Regions from separate parts of the Acidovorax lacteus genome, predicted to be linked through region 1. Evidence: predicted binding sites of a transcription regulator. Region 1 holds the regulator's gene; the other holds the start of a gene.

Region 1 (4,612 bases):
GACATGAATTCGATCACCGTGCAGCAAGGATGCAAGTGATTGCATATCGAAATTGGCGCTCACATCTCGGCCGCTCACAATTTCGATAGCAACCTCCATAGCATCGGAGAGCACGATCGGCCGATTGGACAAGGTATGTGGCGCGATCGGGACCAGTACCCAGCCGGGTATCGACGGATGCAGCATGGGGCCACCCGCCGACAATGCGTATGCTGTGGAACCGGTCGGCGATGCGACGATCAGCCCGTCAGCGCGTTGATTGGCCAGTAGTTGCCCGCCCACTTCCACACGCAGTTCCACCATGCCGGAGGTCGCGCCACGATTGACGACCACGTCGTTCATGGCCAAGGCCTCGAAGACGACCTCGCCATCGCGCACCACGTGCGCACGCATCAGGGGTCTGGATTCCTCCTCATACTCACCGTGCAGCATCGGCGGCAATATCGCGGCGAAGCCGTCAAGGGGAATGTCTGTGATGAACCCGAGACGGCCTTGGTTGATTCCAATCAGCGGGGTTCCATGGCGAGCAAGCCGGCGGGCAATGCCCAGCATGGTGCCATCACCGCCGACAACCAAGCCCAAATCACACTCTCGGCCGATGCCGTCCACGTCTGCCACTGGGTAGTGGGGGAGGCCAGTATTCGCCGCCGTCTCGGCTTCGAGCACAACCTCGCAGCCTTGGTCCATGAGGAAGTGCGCGATATGGTCCAGTGTGTCGACAGCGCTGCGGGCGGTGCCACCGGCTGCAACTGGCTGGTATTTCCCGATGAGTGCGACGCGTCGGAATAGAGGGGGCATCGCGAAATTACATCATTAAAATGAATCCATGCTCGATGACCGCGCCAAGTTGTTGCTCAAAGCTCTGGTCGAGCGCTACATCGCTGAAGGACAGCCGGTGGGGTCGCGCACCTTGTCGAGGGCGTCTGGGCTTGACCTCTCACCTGCCACGATACGCAACGTGATGGCGGATCTGGAGGAGTTGGGGCTGATCGTCAGCCCGCACACTTCCGCGGGACGCATCCCTACCGTGCGCGGCTATCGGCTGTTTGTGGACACGATGCTGACAGTGCAGCGGGACGCTTTGCCGACGCTGGAACTGCCGCCGGAGCAACCCCAGAAGGTGATCGCCAATGCGGCGCAGCTTTTGTCGAACCTGTCTCAGTTCGTTGGCGTCGTGATGGCCCCGCGGCGCAGTTCCGTGTTCCGCCACATCGAGTTTCTGAGGCTATCGGAGCGCCGTTTGCTGGTGATCATCGTGTCACCTGAAGGTGATGTGCAGAACCGAGTCATCTTCACGGACACCGACTATGCGGCCAGTCAGCTTGTCGAGGCCTCCAACTATCTGAACACCCACTACGCAGGGTTGGACATGGACTTGGTTCGGGAGCGGGTCAAGCATGAGTTGGATCAGTTGCGCGGCGAGGTGGCCGCCTTGATGCAGGCGGCAGTGCATGTCGGCGCCGAGGTGTTGCATGAGGCGCAGGAAGACGTGGTCATCTCCGGCGAGCGCAACCTGCTTGCAGTGAGTGATTTCTCCAGCGATATGGGGAATCTGCGTCGCGCGTTTGATCTGTTTGAACAGAAGACTCAGATCCTGCGTTTGCTGGAACGGTCTCACGAAGCCGAAGGCGTACGTATCTTCATCGGCGGTGAGAGTCAGGTGGTTCCGTTCGAGGAACTCTCCGTGGTGAGCGCTCCCTATGAAGTGGACGGTAAGGTGGTCGGAACTCTGGGCGTTATAGGCCCCACTCGCATGGCGTATGACCGCATGATCCAGATTGTCGATATCACCTCGAAGCTGGTATCCAACGCCTTGAGCCATAGGCGTTGAGGGGCTTGGATGCCCCGTCGCAGCCTACAATAGGGCTCTCGAGTGGCACTCGGGGCGTTAGCTCAGTTGGTCAGAGCAGAGGACTCATAATCCTTTGGTCGCTGGTTCAAGTCCAGCACGCCCTACCAGGTGGCTTCTTGAGGCAGAAAACTGCGCTATAATTTGAGGCTTGCTTGAGCGGGTGGATGTGAAAACAGAAGCCTAGCCAGTTGATTGAAAAAACTTCGAAAAACTGTGCTACAATTCAAGTCTTGGCGGCTGTAGCTCAGCTGGATAGAGTACTTGGCTACGAACCAAGGGGTCGTGGGTTCGATTCCTGCCAGCCGCACCAAATGGTAAGCCCTGACATCGAATGGTGTCAGGGCTTTTTCCATATTGCGATCTGTAGTGCTTTTGTCACTGTTGCGTATGAGCAAAGCCTTCACCCGGGAAAACGACGGTGGCGCCGATGACGAGGACGATGTCGGGCTTCCTTCATTGCCGCAGGGTGCCAAGAACTACATGACACCTGCCGGCTATGCCCGGTTGCGGGCGGAACTATTGGACCTGATCGACAACGAGCGTCCGCGCATTGTGGACGTGGTGCATTGGGCAGCGAGCAATGGAGACCGCTCGGAAAACGGCGATTACCTGTACGGCAAGAAGCGTTTGCGTGAAATCGATCGGCGTATTCGGTTTCTGACCAAGCGGCTGGAAGTTGCCGAGGTGGTTGATCCGTCTGTGCACTACGGGAGCGACCAGGTGTTTTTCGGTGCGACCGTCACATACACAGACGACTTGGGTGACGAGCGAACCGTCACCATCATGGGCATTGACGAGGCAGACAGCCACTGCGGGGAGGTGAGCTGGATCTCTCCAGTGGCGCGAGTGCTGCTCAAAGGCCGGGTTGGCGACGAAGTACTGTTGCCCACGCCCGGCGGGGTCCGATCGCTGGAGATTCTGGAGGTACGCTACCCGGGGGCTCCGTCCTGATCCGTGCGCTTTGAAGCGCACGCTGTGTCGCTAACCCGTGGGGAGGCGCCGCTTGGCGCTCAAGACGGCTTGGGTGCGACGCAGGTTACGTAGCGCGTTTTCCGCATGCGCAGCATCGCGCACCGCGATCACGAACCGCAGCTCTGTGGTATCCAGCGCTCCCTCTTCGTCCATGTCCACATGCGTGATATCGGCTTCGGAATGTGCCAGTTCGGCGGCGACGCGCGCGAGCACACCCTTGCCGTTGGTGACTGTCACGGCGATCCCGGTTTCAAACAGTCGTGTAGGGTCGTCGGACCAGTCGACTGCAATAAAGCGCTCGCTGTCCTTGTGCTGCAGCCGGCGTGCTACGTTGCACTCGGCGTTGTGAACCACCAGGCCTTCACCTCGGCCAAGGTAGCCAAGGATGGCGTCTCCAGGCACTGGGCGGCAGCAGGAGGCATACTGTACCGAAGCGTTCTCGCTGCCATCCAGAGTCACGGCCCCCTGCGAGACGGTCTCGTGCGAGGTATAGCGCTCACGCGTCATGAGCAGCGCATCGGGGCGCATGCCCTGTTCTGCCATCAGCACGACCAGGCGCTTGGCCACGATGCTGGCGATGCGCTTGCCCAGACCGATATCGGTCATGAGCTCGCTGCGCGACCTGTTGCCTGTAAAGCGCAACAGTTTTTCCCATAGGCCTTGGTTCTCTGCTGACTGCTGAGGCAGTTGGCCCAGCCCTTCGGCTCGAAGGGCTTGCAGCAGCAGCTTTTCACCCAGGCCTTCCGACTCGGTCTGAGCCAGTGTCTTGAGGTAGTGCCGGATTTTCGAGCGAGCCCGCCCTGTGCGCACAAAGCCCAGCCAGGCTGGGTTGGGAGATGAGACGGGGTCTGTGACGATTTCGACGACGTCCCCGTTTTTCAGCTCGGTGCGCAACGGGACCAGCTCGTTGTTGATCTTGGCCGCTGTCGTGCGGTCTCCCACGTTGCTGTGGATGGCATAGGCGAAATCCACGACCGTCGCGCCGCGGGGCAGCGCCATGATCTGACTTTTCGGTGTGAACACGTACACAGCATCGGGGAACAGATCGACCTTGACGTGGTCCCAGAATTCGGCTGCGTCGCGTGTCTCGTTCTGGATGTCCAGCAGCGACTGCAGCCACTTGGTTCCCAGCCGTTCCGATGGTGTGCCTTCGCTGTCTTGCGCCTTGTAGAGCCAATGCGCGGCCACCCCCGCTTCTGCGATGAGGTGCATCTCCTCTGTGCGCATCTGGAACTCGATGTTGACGCCTGACGGACCCACCAGTGTGGTGTGCAGCGACTGGTAGCCATTGAGCTTGGCGATCGCGATGTGATCTTTGAACTTGCCCGGAACCGGCTTGTACATCTGGTGAAGCACACCCAGCGCTGTGTAGCAGTCGGTGATCGAGGGCACGATCACGCGGAAGCCATAGATGTCCGTGACCTGGGCAAAGCTAAGATGCTTGTGGTCCATCTTCTGGTAGATGGAGTACAGCGTTTTTTCGCGACCGGCCAGTCGCACCCGCATACCGATCTTGGTGAATGCCGCATCCACCTCGGCCTGCACTTTCTGCACCAGATCGCGGCGGCGGTTGCGCGACTTCTGCACGGCCTTGGCCAGTACGTGGTAGCGCCATGGATGCAGGTGCCGAAACGCCAGATCCTGCAATTCGCGGTAGGTTTGATTCAACCCTAGCCGATGGGCAATCGGCGCATAAATCTCGAGCGTCTCGGACGAGATACGCGCCCACTTGCTGCGCGGCATGTCCGCCAGGGTGCGCATGTTGTGCGTGCGATCCGCCAGCTTGAT
Region 2 (4,612 bases), 120 kb from region 1:
CACGGTACCAACGCCAGGGGTACCGTAGCTCCATTTGTCACCCGCGTTGCGAGCCAGGGTGAAGAAGTCTTGGCCCGTGGTCTGCGGCGTGATGCCGGGCAGATTGGTGGGCACAGTGAGTACCAGCGGCGAGGTTCCGACCAGAGTCAGTGGCGCCAGATCTTTTTGTGGGTCGTACGGCACCGCAGGATTCAACAACTTGGCAATTGTGAGGTTGCCGTTGATCATCAGGCCGATGGTGTGGTTGTCTCTGGCCTTGGACACCGCATCGGCACCGATGTTGCCGCCCGCGCCCACGCGGTTTTCCACCACCACCGGCTGGCCCAGTGCCTTGGAAAGCGGTTCTGCGATCGTGCGGGCGGTCAGGTCGGGCGACGAGCCAGCCGGAAAGCCCACGATGATACGCAGTGGCTTACTGGGCCAGACCTCAGCGTTGGCGGCTGCTTTGGATTGGGCCCAGCCAGCCACCGGAGCGCCGGTAGCCAGCAAGGCTGCGGCCAGGGCGGTGCGTCGGGACATCGGTTGCGACATGCGTGCTCCTTGCAGGGATCGACAAAGGACGAGAAAAGAGGGGGCGTTGAACGCGGTCCGATGCTCGCAAAAAAGGCCCTCAAAGGGCCTCGGCTTGGCAGACCGCTAGCAGGCGATGTTAACGCGCAACATCGGCCGCGCAGCGTCAAGCGTACTCAACGAGTGCCTTCTTCATCTTCTTCATGGCCGCTGCCTCGATCTGGCGGATACGCTCGGCACTTACGCCGTACACGGCGGCCAGTTCGTGCAGCGTCATGCCGCCCGAGCCATCATCGTTCACTTTGAGCCAGCGCTCTTCCACGATACGGCGGCTGCGGTCGTCGAGCGTGGCCAAGGCGGTCGCAATACCGTCGGAGGCCAGCAGGTCACGCTGGCGCGACTCGATCATCGACGTTGGTTCGTGCGAGGCATCGGCCAGGTAGGCGATCGGGCCGAAGGCCTGTTCGCCGTCGTCGCCGGGACTTGGATCGAGCAGCACGTCGCCGCCTGCCATGCGCGTTTCCATCTCGATGACGTCTTCGCGCTTCACATTGAGCTGCGCTGCGACCGAGTCGATTTCATGCTCGGACAGGGTATCGCGGGGGCTCAGACCCTCGGCGCCAGCATCAGCCTTGAAGCCCTGTTTCATCGAGCGAAGATTGAAAAACAGTTTACGTTGCGCCTTGGTGGTAGCCACCTTGACCATGCGCCAGTTCTTCAAGATGTACTCGTGGATCTCTGCCTTGATCCAGTGCATGGCGTAGCTGACCAAGCGCACGCCTTGGTCGGGGTCGAAGCGCTTGACCGCCTTCATCAGGCCGACATTGCCTTCCTGGATCAGGTCACCGTGCGGCAGGCCGTATCCCAGGTACTGGCGCGAGATCGACACCACCAAGCGCAGGTGCGACATCACAAGCCGCCCGGCGGCGTCTAGGTCGTTGTGCTCTTTCAGCCGGCGCGCATACTGTTGCTCCTCCTCGGCGGTGAGCATGGGCAGGCGATTGACGGCGGAAATGTAGGCGTCCAGATTGCCCAGCGGCGGCACCAGCGCCCACGGGTTGGCGGGGGCGATGCTCGTGCTGGAGGCGAGGGTGGAAGTGGGCATTCGACGCATCCTTTCTGGACTGTGGAGCAATGTTAGCACTCTCTGGGAGTGAGTGCTAAGACCAAAAGTTCCGACCCCAGACTGCGTGATTATTGGCGCTCAGGATAGGTTTGGCCGAATGGATCGGCGATCGCTTGCCTATGAGCGAAGCGGCACTGTGACCAAGCTTTCGTCGCACCGCATCTTGGATTGGCAGCACCATGCCACCCGAAGGCACCAGAGGGCGAGAGGTTGGATCGCGCCAAGGTCCCACCACGCCGCGCTCGGTCATTCGCTGGCCGTCTGAAATCTCTGTGATTGGCACTGCATTCACCAGGAAACAGTTCTGAATACGGATGCTTTGCCCGGCTTCATGGGTGTGCGGTGCTCTATGCAGGTCAGATGAGTGCAGCAATGTAGGCCCAGCGCATGATAGGCCTCCTAGATGATAAATATGAAATTTTGTCTTCAATCGCTTTGGCGTAGGCGAAGAGGTTTTCGTTGTTAAAAGATTTTATAAATGACCCAAGTGCAATCTTTTGACGTCTTAAGTGATAGTATTGATTCCCGTCGATGGTGTTAATTTATCATTTGCAAGGCTGAATCGAAGGAGTCCATGATGTCCTTGGTGAGACGACAAAGCGATGCTGGTGCTGCACTTGCTGCGCAGTCCATGCCACATGTGGGCCGACAGGTCAGTAAAGATGCAGAAGCCCAGCGCAAGAGAGCACGGACCCTTGCCAAGCAGCAGCAGGCCTCCGAGCGAGTGGCCAGTGCGGCGACCCAGCTGTCTGCTGGTGTGAACGAAGCAGCCTCTGCCGCGGAAGAGCTCAAGCGTGCGACGGACCAGATCGCCAGCGGCGCCGAGGAGGCCTCCGGCGCAGCCCAGGAGTCCCTCGCAGCCATCACCCAGATCAGCACATCCATCACCCGACAGCTCGACTCAGCGCAGCATGCCCAGCAAAGTGCGCAGGCCATGCAGCAGATGAGTTCCCGTCTCAACGACGAGGTGCGGGCGACCATCAGCAACGTGGGTGTGGCGGCGCAACGCCAGGCCGAGTCCGTCAAGATGGTGGCGGAGTTGGAGCGGCAGGCCTCGAGCATCGGCGACATCGTCAAGGCTGTGGCTCGTATTGCGGATCAGACCAATTTGCTGGCTCTGAATGCGGCCATCGAGGCGGCGCGAGCTGGTCAGCATGGCAAGGGCTTCGCTGTGGTTGCCGACGAAGTGCGTACCCTGGCGGAGACCAGCGAGAAAAGTGCGAAGCAGATTCAGGAACTGGTGGCCCAGATTCAAGGAGATGTGAATCACATCGCAACGGGCATCAATGCGGCTGCCGACGCTGTTCAGGCGGAGGTCCAAAAGAGCGATGCCATCTTGCAGCAGCTCACGCGCATCGGCTCAGATGCCGCCACCATCGTGTCAGGGGCCACAGAAATCGCTACGGCTGCAGGCCAGTCCGACAACGCTGTGAAAGAGGCACTGCGTGGTGCCGAAACCATTGCTGCAGCGGCAACCGAGCAGAGCTCTGCCTGCGAAGAGGCTGCCAAGACCGTGCAAGAGCAAAGTACCGCGCTGTCCGAGTGTGAGCAAACCGCCCAGAGTCTTGCGGATCTGGCGGATGAGCTCAAGACGAGTACCGACATCGGCAAGAGCGCGGAAGAGGTGGCCTCGGCCGCCGAGGAGCTGGCCAGCGTTGTGCAGGAGATCAACCGTTCAGCGGCGCAGATCATGGTGGCGCTGGACCAGATCCGAAAGGGCGCACAGGCGCAGTCTTCCGCAACATCCGCCTCGTCCGCCTCGATTGTGCAGATTGAACGTGGAGCCCAGCTGGCAGCGACTCGCGCGTCTGTCAGCAAAGAAAAGGCGTCCACCATTCAGGCCTTGATGACGGAGAGCAAGGTGCAGATCGATGGCCTCATTGCCAGCATTTCGACGGGCGTGGAATCCACGCAGGTGAGCACGCAGCAGGTCAAGGCACTCGAGTTGGTGAGCCGCAAGATCGACAAGATCGTAGATGCGATCACCCAAGTGTCCATTCAGACCAATATGCTGGCCGTCAACGGCAGCATTGAGGCGGCTCGCGCCGGAGAGTACGGCAAGGGATTTGTGGTGGTCGCGACCGACATCCGCAATCTCGCTCACGACTCCGCAGAGAACGCCGACCGGATCAAGGATCTGGTCAAGGGAATCCAAGACCAGATCACTCTGGTGGGCCGTGACCTCTCCGAGATCATGGACGCGGCACGGGTCGAAGTCGACAAAGCCCGCAGCATCACGACCGCATTGCACACCATGGAGCGTGATGTGGACAGTCTTGTGCGAGGCAACGAGCTGGCGCTGCAGTCGTCGGAGGAAATTGTGACAGCGCTGGGGCAGGTCAAGTTAGGGGTCGATCAGGTTGCTGCCGCAGCCGCCCAGGCGGAGAAGGCCGCAGAGCAGGCTGCAGCAGCCGCGCGACAGCAGTCGCAAGGCGCAGAAGAGCTGGCAGCTGCTATCGAAGAGATCGCATCACTGGCCGACGAGCTGCAAAGCTCCTGATTCACCAGCGGGCCTGCAGGCCTGAGGAGTGCGGGATGAATTCCCTACCTGAAGCCAGTGAGAGCATCGTGCGCGCAGAGGGGCAGTTTGTGACCTTCAGTGTCGCGAACGAAGTGTTCGCTGTACCGTTGGCGCCTGTACAAGAGATCATTCGCGCACCGGACGTCGCGCGACTGCCACTTGCGCCGCGGTCCCTGGACGGGTTGGCCAACTTGCGCGGCCGCGTACTGCCAATCCTGAGTCTACGTACCATTTTCGGACTGCCTGAGCGCGAGGTTGACGATGCGACACGGGCTGTGGTGATCGAGAGCGGTCAGTTGCTCGGATTTTTGGTGGATCAGGTGCGCAGCGTGATCCACGTGCAGCCGCACGAGCTGGTCCCTGCACAGCAGTTCCGCTCTCTGGCGCAGGGAGACTACCTGACGGCTGTCATTCAGCGGCCACGCCCTGAGGGGCCTGGGAGCGATCTCATCCTG

Evidence for each region. The regulator HrcA, encoded in region 1, represses chaperone genes, less so after heat shock. The targets are predictions, from matches to a motif close to TTAGCACTCNNNNNNNNNGAGTGCTAA.
Region 2: the regulator HrcA is predicted to act here: its motif matches at 1,648-1,674, upstream of rpoH (RNA polymerase sigma factor RpoH).

The regions. Positions count from the first base shown of each region.
Region 1 covers NZ_BAABEX010000011.1:155,646-160,257, forward strand. Annotated here, with positions in the region: gene ABD866_RS09130 (NAD kinase) at 1-798, opposite strand, end outside; gene hrcA (heat-inducible transcriptional repressor HrcA) at 827-1,831, shown strand; tRNA gene ABD866_RS09140 (tRNA-Ile) at 1,883-1,959, shown strand; tRNA gene ABD866_RS09145 (tRNA-Arg) at 2,086-2,162, shown strand; gene greB (transcription elongation factor GreB) at 2,240-2,803, shown strand; gene ABD866_RS09155 (RelA/SpoT family protein) at 2,834-4,612, opposite strand, start outside.
Region 2 covers NZ_BAABEX010000011.1:34,916-39,527, forward strand. Annotated here, with positions in the region: gene ABD866_RS08545 (Bug family tripartite tricarboxylate transporter substrate binding protein) at 1-531, opposite strand, end outside; gene rpoH (RNA polymerase sigma factor RpoH) at 677-1,615, opposite strand; gene ABD866_RS08555 (methyl-accepting chemotaxis protein) at 2,211-4,136, shown strand; gene ABD866_RS08560 (chemotaxis protein CheW) at 4,172-4,612, shown strand, end outside.